One region of the Arthrobacter sp. NPDC057013 genome, then DNA from elsewhere that is predicted to be linked to it. Evidence: riboswitches for the same ligand, from Rfam matches in the RefSeq annotation. Region 1 holds a riboswitch; the other holds the start of a gene.
The links. A riboswitch is a leader RNA that binds a small molecule or an ion and turns the genes downstream of it on or off. The one in region 1 is predicted to bind S-adenosylmethionine.
Positions count from the first base shown of each region.

Region 1 (3,202 bases):
CGGCGGAAGCCGCCGTCGCCGTAGCTTGTCCGCAGCAGTCCCCGACGGCGGAGCACCGGTGCCAGCCTGTCCAGCACTCCGTGAATGGTGGCCGGGTCCACGAAGCCGGAGAAGAGGAACCCGTCGCCGCCCACTGCGGCCCCGGTTTCCTCGAGGTAGTCCGCGATTTCCTCGGCGGTGCCGATGATGCTGTCACCGGCGCCGCCGCTGCGGGCCTGCAGGATCTGCCGCAGGGTGGACCCCGGCGGGGCGGCCTTGGAGAAGTGCTCCAGCGTGCCCTGGTTGCTGTTGGTGCTGAGTTCGGGAAGGGGCGCGTCGAGGTCGAACCGCTTGAAGTCGATGACGGACAGGTAGGAGATGGAGTTGAGCTGGCTGTCGATGTCCCGCTGCGTGAGCTCCCGGCGGGCAGCCCGCAGTTCCTCCGCTTCGGCGGTGGAACCGGTCACGGTGGGTTTGAGGACGAACAGCACCTTGACGTCGTCGGGGTTCCGGCCTGCCCCGGCGGCTTCGGCGCGGATGGAATCCCGGTAGGCCTTCATGCCGTCCACACCGCGGGCCAGGGCAATGGCGACATCCGCATTTGCACCCGCGAAGGCCTTGCCCCGCGGGGATGCCCCCGCCTGCACCAGCACCGGTTCCTCCGGCAGGGGTGCCGTGTTCAGCGGTCCCCGGACCTTGAAGAACTCGCCGTCATGGTGGATCGGCCGGACCTTGGTGTGGTCCGCGAAGATTCCTGCCCCAACGTCCTCCCGGATGGCGTCCGGTTCCCAGCTGCGCCAGAGCTTGCGCACGACGTCCACGAACTCCTCGGCCTTCTCGTAGCGGAGGTCGTGCTCGATCTGCTGGTCCAGCCCGTAGTTTTGCGCGGCCAGGTCGCTGCCGGAGGTCACCACGTTCCAGCCGAGCTGCCCGTTGGAGAAGTGCTGCAGCGTGGCCAGCAGCCGGGCGGCGGTGAACGGCGGATAGAAGGACGCGCTGATCGTGGGCACAATGCCCAGGTGTTCCGTGGCGGAGAGCAGATACGGCACCAGTGCCAGCGGATCGTGCTTCGGCGCAAAGGACGCCTGCGCCAGCGAGACCTCAGCGGTCCCGCCGTAGGTGTCGGGGACGGTGAGCGAGTCCTCGATGATGAACAGGTCCAGCCCCGCCCGCTCGAACTCCCGGACGGCGTGCTGGTAGGGGTCGGGCTTCTTCCAGTCATAGCCGATTCCATAGCCGGGCGTGCCCCAGCCCTGAACCCCGAAGCCATGGCCCACAAACCATCCAAAGTGCAGCATGGGAGTCACTGTATTCGGGGGCGAGTCATTCACTGTGGCCTGGTTTCATCCGGCGTTACGGCGGTTCATCTCCCGTCATTATCCTCCCGGCCACCGGCTTTGTAACCGCAACGCGGGGTCACCACCATGACCAGTTGTTGGGTGCGTTACGGAACATGACGACGGCCGCGGTGCGCGCCGCCGTCGTCAGTGTTACGTTTTTGGGGAGTAATGAGTACCGGCATTAAGCCCTGACTGGCCGGTCGGCAACCCTCCTTCCGCGGCGGGGTGCCTCAGGTGAATACTCGGCATATCGACCACTTCGAGCTGCAAGCGTGAGAAAAGGAGATCCGTCGTGTCAGACGCGCCCGCCGTTGCAACGCTGCCATCCCAGCAGGATAAACCCGAGGAAAAGCTGTCCTACCGCCTGATCACGGGCCCGGATGACCGCGCATTCTGTGAGCGCATCTCGGCCGCCCTGGCCGAGGGATACGTGCTGCACGGCAGCCCTGCCGCCACCTTCAACGGCACCACCGTCATCGTGGCCCAGGCCCTTATCCTGCCTGCCGCCATCGCCACCGCAGATGCCGCCGTCGCCACCGCCGTGGACCGGCTGGACTCCGATGATGACCTCAGCGCAGAAGCCTACGAGGGCCACGCATGAGCTACGCCGGAGACCTCACTCCCCAGGACGCGTGGGCCAAGCTCGAGCAGGGCGCCGTCCTGGTGGACGTGCGGACCGAGGGCGAGTGGGCGCACATCGGCATTCCGGACACCACGTCCGCGAACGGCCAGCGGAATGATCCTCTTTTCATCCAGTGGACCTATCCCGGCGGCATTCCCAACCCCGACTTCGTCGAGCAGCTGAGGCAGCAGGCGCCTGAGGACACCCGGGTGGAGCTGCTGTTCCTGTGCCGCTCCGGCCAGCGCTCCATCGCCGCCGCCACCGCTGCCGCGCAGGCCGGCTTCACAGCCTACAACGTCCTCGAAGGCTTCGAGGGCGAGCCCGACCGCTACGGTGAGCGCACCGTGAACGGATGGAAGAACCGCGGACTGCCGACGAACCTGGAAAAGAACTAAGTTGACCTTTAATCACGACGCCGCCGGCTGGAGCCCCGATACCCAGGCCGTCCGCGGCGGGCTGGACCGCACCAATTTCCAAGAGACCACCGAACCTGTCTTCCTGAACTCCGGGTTCGTTTATGAGTCGGCCGCGGCTGCGGAGCGCGCCTTCACCGGCGAGGACGAACGCTTCGTCTACTCACGTTACGGGAACCCTTCAGTGGCCACGTTCCAGGAGCGGCTCCGCCTGCTCGAAGGCACCGAGGCGTGCTTTGCGACGGCGTCCGGCATGTCTGCGGTGTTCACCGCCCTGGGTGCCCTGCTGGGCGCCGGGGACCGTGTGGTCGCCAGCCGTTCTTTGTTCGGCTCCTGCTTCGTAATCCTCAACGAAATCCTGCCGCGCTGGGGCGTGGAGACCGTATTCGTGGACGGTCCGGACCTCGAGCAGTGGCGTGCTGCCCTCTCGGTGCCCACCACGGCGGTCTTCTTCGAATCCCCGTCCAATCCCATGCAGGAAATTGTGGACATCGCAGCGGTCAGCGAACTCGCCCACGCCGCCGGCGCCAAGGTGGTGGCGGACAACGTCTTTGCCACCCCGCTGCTGCAGCGCTGCGGGGACCTCGGCGCGGACGTGATCGTCTACTCCGGCACCAAGCACATCGATGGCCAGGGCCGCGTGATGGGCGGCGCCATCCTGGGCACCAAGGAATTCATCGACGGCCCGGTCAGGCAGCTCATGCGCCACACCGGCCCCGCGCTCTCCGCCTTCAACGCCTGGGTCCTCACCAAGGGCCTGGAGACCATGTCGCTCCGCGTGAACCACTCCTCCGCCACCGCGGTGCGCCTGGCTGAATGGCTGGAGGCACAGCCCGCTGTCAACTGGG
Region 1 covers NZ_JBHUSE010000007.1:54,273-57,474, reverse strand. The annotation lists gene ACFTSA_RS11550 (NtaA/DmoA family FMN-dependent monooxygenase) at 1-1,277, opposite strand, end outside; SAM riboswitch class IV at 1,484-1,598, shown strand; gene ACFTSA_RS11545 (DUF1737 domain-containing protein) at 1,612-1,920, shown strand; gene ACFTSA_RS11540 (rhodanese-like domain-containing protein) at 1,917-2,336, shown strand; gene ACFTSA_RS11535 (O-succinylhomoserine sulfhydrylase) at 2,338-3,202, shown strand, end outside.

Region 2 (3,202 bases), on a different contig from region 1:
CGTCGAACGCGGCCCCGGGCAGTCCGGTCGCCTCCGCGGTCCCTTCCAGAATTTGGACACCGGGGTAGGCGCCGCTTGGAAAGACACGGCTGAGCTGTTCCAGCATGTCCACGGAAGGGTCCACCGCGCTGACGCTGAGCCCGCGTTCCACCAGAAGGGCCGTGAATTTACCGGTTCCGGCGCCGATGTCGGCGGCCGTGCTGGCCCCGGCCGGGATGAGCCAGTCCGCGGAATCGTCAGGGTAGCCGGGACGGACGCGGTGATAGTGTTCGCCGCCGTCCTGGAAGCTCTGCCCAAGCTCCCGCCGGCGCACGTGATGAAGTTTGGGACCGCCCCGTGCCACGCACAGTCTCCTTAGCCCGACGTCGAAAATTACCTTTCGAATTTACCGTACGGAGGCCGCTGGCAGGGGAGCCCGGGTGGCGCTTAGTCTTGGATGCCCGTCAGTCTTGGATGCAGGGCGCGGCGCCGGCAGTGCCTGGCGTGTTGGGTGCCCACTCGGGGTAGGTGCGGGTGTCGTTCGCCGGAACCCAGCGTCCGGCATCCACCACGTAGTCCCAGCCGAGGCCGGAGCGGCGGAGCTCCTCGATGCCGGCGAGCAGCCGCTGGGCGTCCTCGAGCCGTGATCCCACACCGAAGCTGGCGCGCAGGGAACCGGACGGCAGGCCGAGGCGCTTCAGCAGCGGGTGCGCGCAGAAGCGGCCGTCGCGCAGGCCCACGCCGTGTTCGGCCGACAGGTAAGCGGCCACGAGCCCGGCGTCGTAGCCCTCCACGGAGAAGTTGACCACGCCAATGGCATCGTCCGGGTCACTGTCCTCGAAGATCTGGTGGACGGTGACGCCGCCGATCCTGCGCAGCCCCTCGACGAGGAAGGACCGGATGGCAGCCTCATGGGCGTGCCAGCTCTGCGGATCCAGGGCAGCGATGACCTGGGTTGCCCGGGCCAGGGTGGCTGCGCCGAGCACGTTGGGTGAGCCGCCCTCGTGGCGGGCGGGGCCGGTGGCCCAGCTGACGCCGTCGAGCCTTGCCTCGCTGACCGCGCCGCCGCCCGCGAGATGGGGCGTGCCGGCGTCGAGCCAGTCGGGACGGCCGATGAGCACGCCGGCGCCGAAGGGGGCGTAGAGCTTGTGGCCGGAGAAGGCGAGGTAGTCGACGTCGTCCGCGGCGATGTTGACGCGGCGGTGCGGCGCGAGCTGAGCGGCGTCCACCACGATCCGTGCGCCGTATTCGTGGGCCAGTGCAGCGAGGCGCCGGATCGGAAGGATTTCGCCGGTGACGTTGGACGCGCCGGTCACGGCCAGGAGGCTGACATCGCCGTGCTCCAGCTCCGCACGCAGGCTGCTGATGGTGGCTTCCAGCGTTTCCGAGGCCACCACGCTGCGGTGCGGCACGCCCTGCCACGGCAGCAGGTTGGCGTGGTGCTCGATGTCCAGATACAGCACTTCACCGGTGTGGTGGTGGTCCTCCACCGGCAGGCAGCCGGCCAGGAGGTTGAGGGAGTCGGTGGTGTTCCGGGTGAAGATGACGGCGTCATCGGCGCGGCCGCCCACGAACTCCCGCACGATGTCGCGCGCGTTCTCGTACACGGAGGTGCTGATCTGCGAGGCGTAGCCGGCGCCCCGGTGCACGCTCGCGTAGTAGGGCAGGATCTCGTTGAGGTAGGCAGAGACCACGGACAGGGCGGGCGCGGAGGCGCCGTAGTCGAGGTTGGCGTAGCGGACGTGGCCGCCCTGGATCAGCGGAGCCTGGATTTCCGCGCCGGTGACGGCGGCCAGGGGACGGCCGGCGGCGGCGAATCGGCCGTCCAGCAGGGCCGCGTCCGCGGCAGAAGACTCGGTGGATGAAATGATCGCAGTCGTCATGGGACCTCACTGGGAAAGGACCCCACGTGACGGGGATCCGCGCTTGCCGGGTCCGTTCCGGATCGGCCTGGTCGTCACCCGGGGCACCCCACCGCGAATGGAGGGTTGCCGGCCAGCTAACCGGGGTTTAGCGCTGGCACTCGTGACCTGTTACGAGACTAAGACATCTGGCCGGCCGATGAAAAAGCCGCTCCGGAATGTTAAGTGGATTATTACGCAACCCGGATATCGGGCCTTCGGCCGAATAAACGACGGCGGCCGCCACCAAAAGGGGGCGACCGCCGTCGTAATATTCAGCACAATGGCGCCGGGCCGGCTCCGGGGTAGGGCTAGAGCAAATCGTCCAGCTGCGGGTTCAGCCGCTTCAGGACTTCCGAGTGCAGGATCGAGTTGGTGGCGAGGGCGTTGCCGCCGAACGGGCCATCCGTGCCTTCGAGGGAGGTGAAACGGCCCCCTGCCTCGGTCACGATCGGCACCAGCGCCGCCATGTCGTAGAGGTTCAGTTCCGGTTCGCAGGCGATGTCCACCGCGCCTTCGGCCACCATGCAGTAGGACCAGAAGTCGCCGAAGGCGCGGGTGCGCCACACATCCTCGGTGAGCTGCAGGAACTCGCCGAGGTTGCCGCGGTCCTTCCAGCCGCCGAGGCTGGAATAGGACAGCGAGGCGTCGGCGAGGCTGGACACATTGGATACCTTGAGCCGGGTGGCGGCGGCCAGGGAACGGCCCGAGTAGGCGCCGGCGCCCTTGGCGGCCCACCAGCGCTTGCCGAGCGCCGGGGCGCTGACCACGCCCACGACGGGTTCGCCCTCGTCGACGAGGGCGATCAATGTGGCCCACACCGGCACCCCGCGGACGAAGTTCTTGGTGCCGTCGATGGGGTCGATGATCCAGCGGCGGGAACCGTGGCCGGAACTTCCGAACTCCTCACCGAGCACGGCGTCACGGGGGCGGGAACGGGACAGCTGGCCGCGGATGGACTCCTCGGCGGCCTTGTCCGCATCGGTGACCGGCGTCAGATCAGGCTTCGTCTCGATCTTGAGGTCCAGCGCCTTGAACCGGCTCATGGTCTGGTCGTCCACGGAATCGGCCAGCACATGGGCCAGACGCAGGTCATCGTTGTACGTTGAAGCGGGTTGGGTCATGGTTCCAAACTACCCTCAAAGGCCCGGCGGGGCGGGGAGGCAGCCGCCGGGCTGCGCCACGGAAGGCTAGCCGACGCTGCCGAGTTCCTTGGTCTCCTGGCCCTCCGTGCGCGGGTCGGTGCCCAGCAGGCGGCGCAGGGACGCGAGCCTGGCCGCTCCCGTGGGGCCGGCGTTGCCAGCCGCGACCCAGGCATCCAC
Region 2 covers NZ_JBHUSE010000006.1:52,122-55,323, forward strand. The annotation lists gene ACFTSA_RS10345 (class I SAM-dependent methyltransferase) at 1-343, opposite strand, end outside; gene ACFTSA_RS10350 (aminotransferase class V-fold PLP-dependent enzyme) at 444-1,862, opposite strand; SAM riboswitch class IV at 1,897-2,010, opposite strand; gene hisN (histidinol-phosphatase) at 2,192-3,004, opposite strand; gene ACFTSA_RS10360 (ribosome small subunit-dependent GTPase A) at 3,071-3,202, opposite strand, start outside.
Region 2: it holds a riboswitch for S-adenosylmethionine, as region 1 does, so the genes downstream of both, ACFTSA_RS10350 (aminotransferase class V-fold PLP-dependent enzyme) here and ACFTSA_RS11545 (DUF1737 domain-containing protein) in region 1, are expected to answer to the same signal.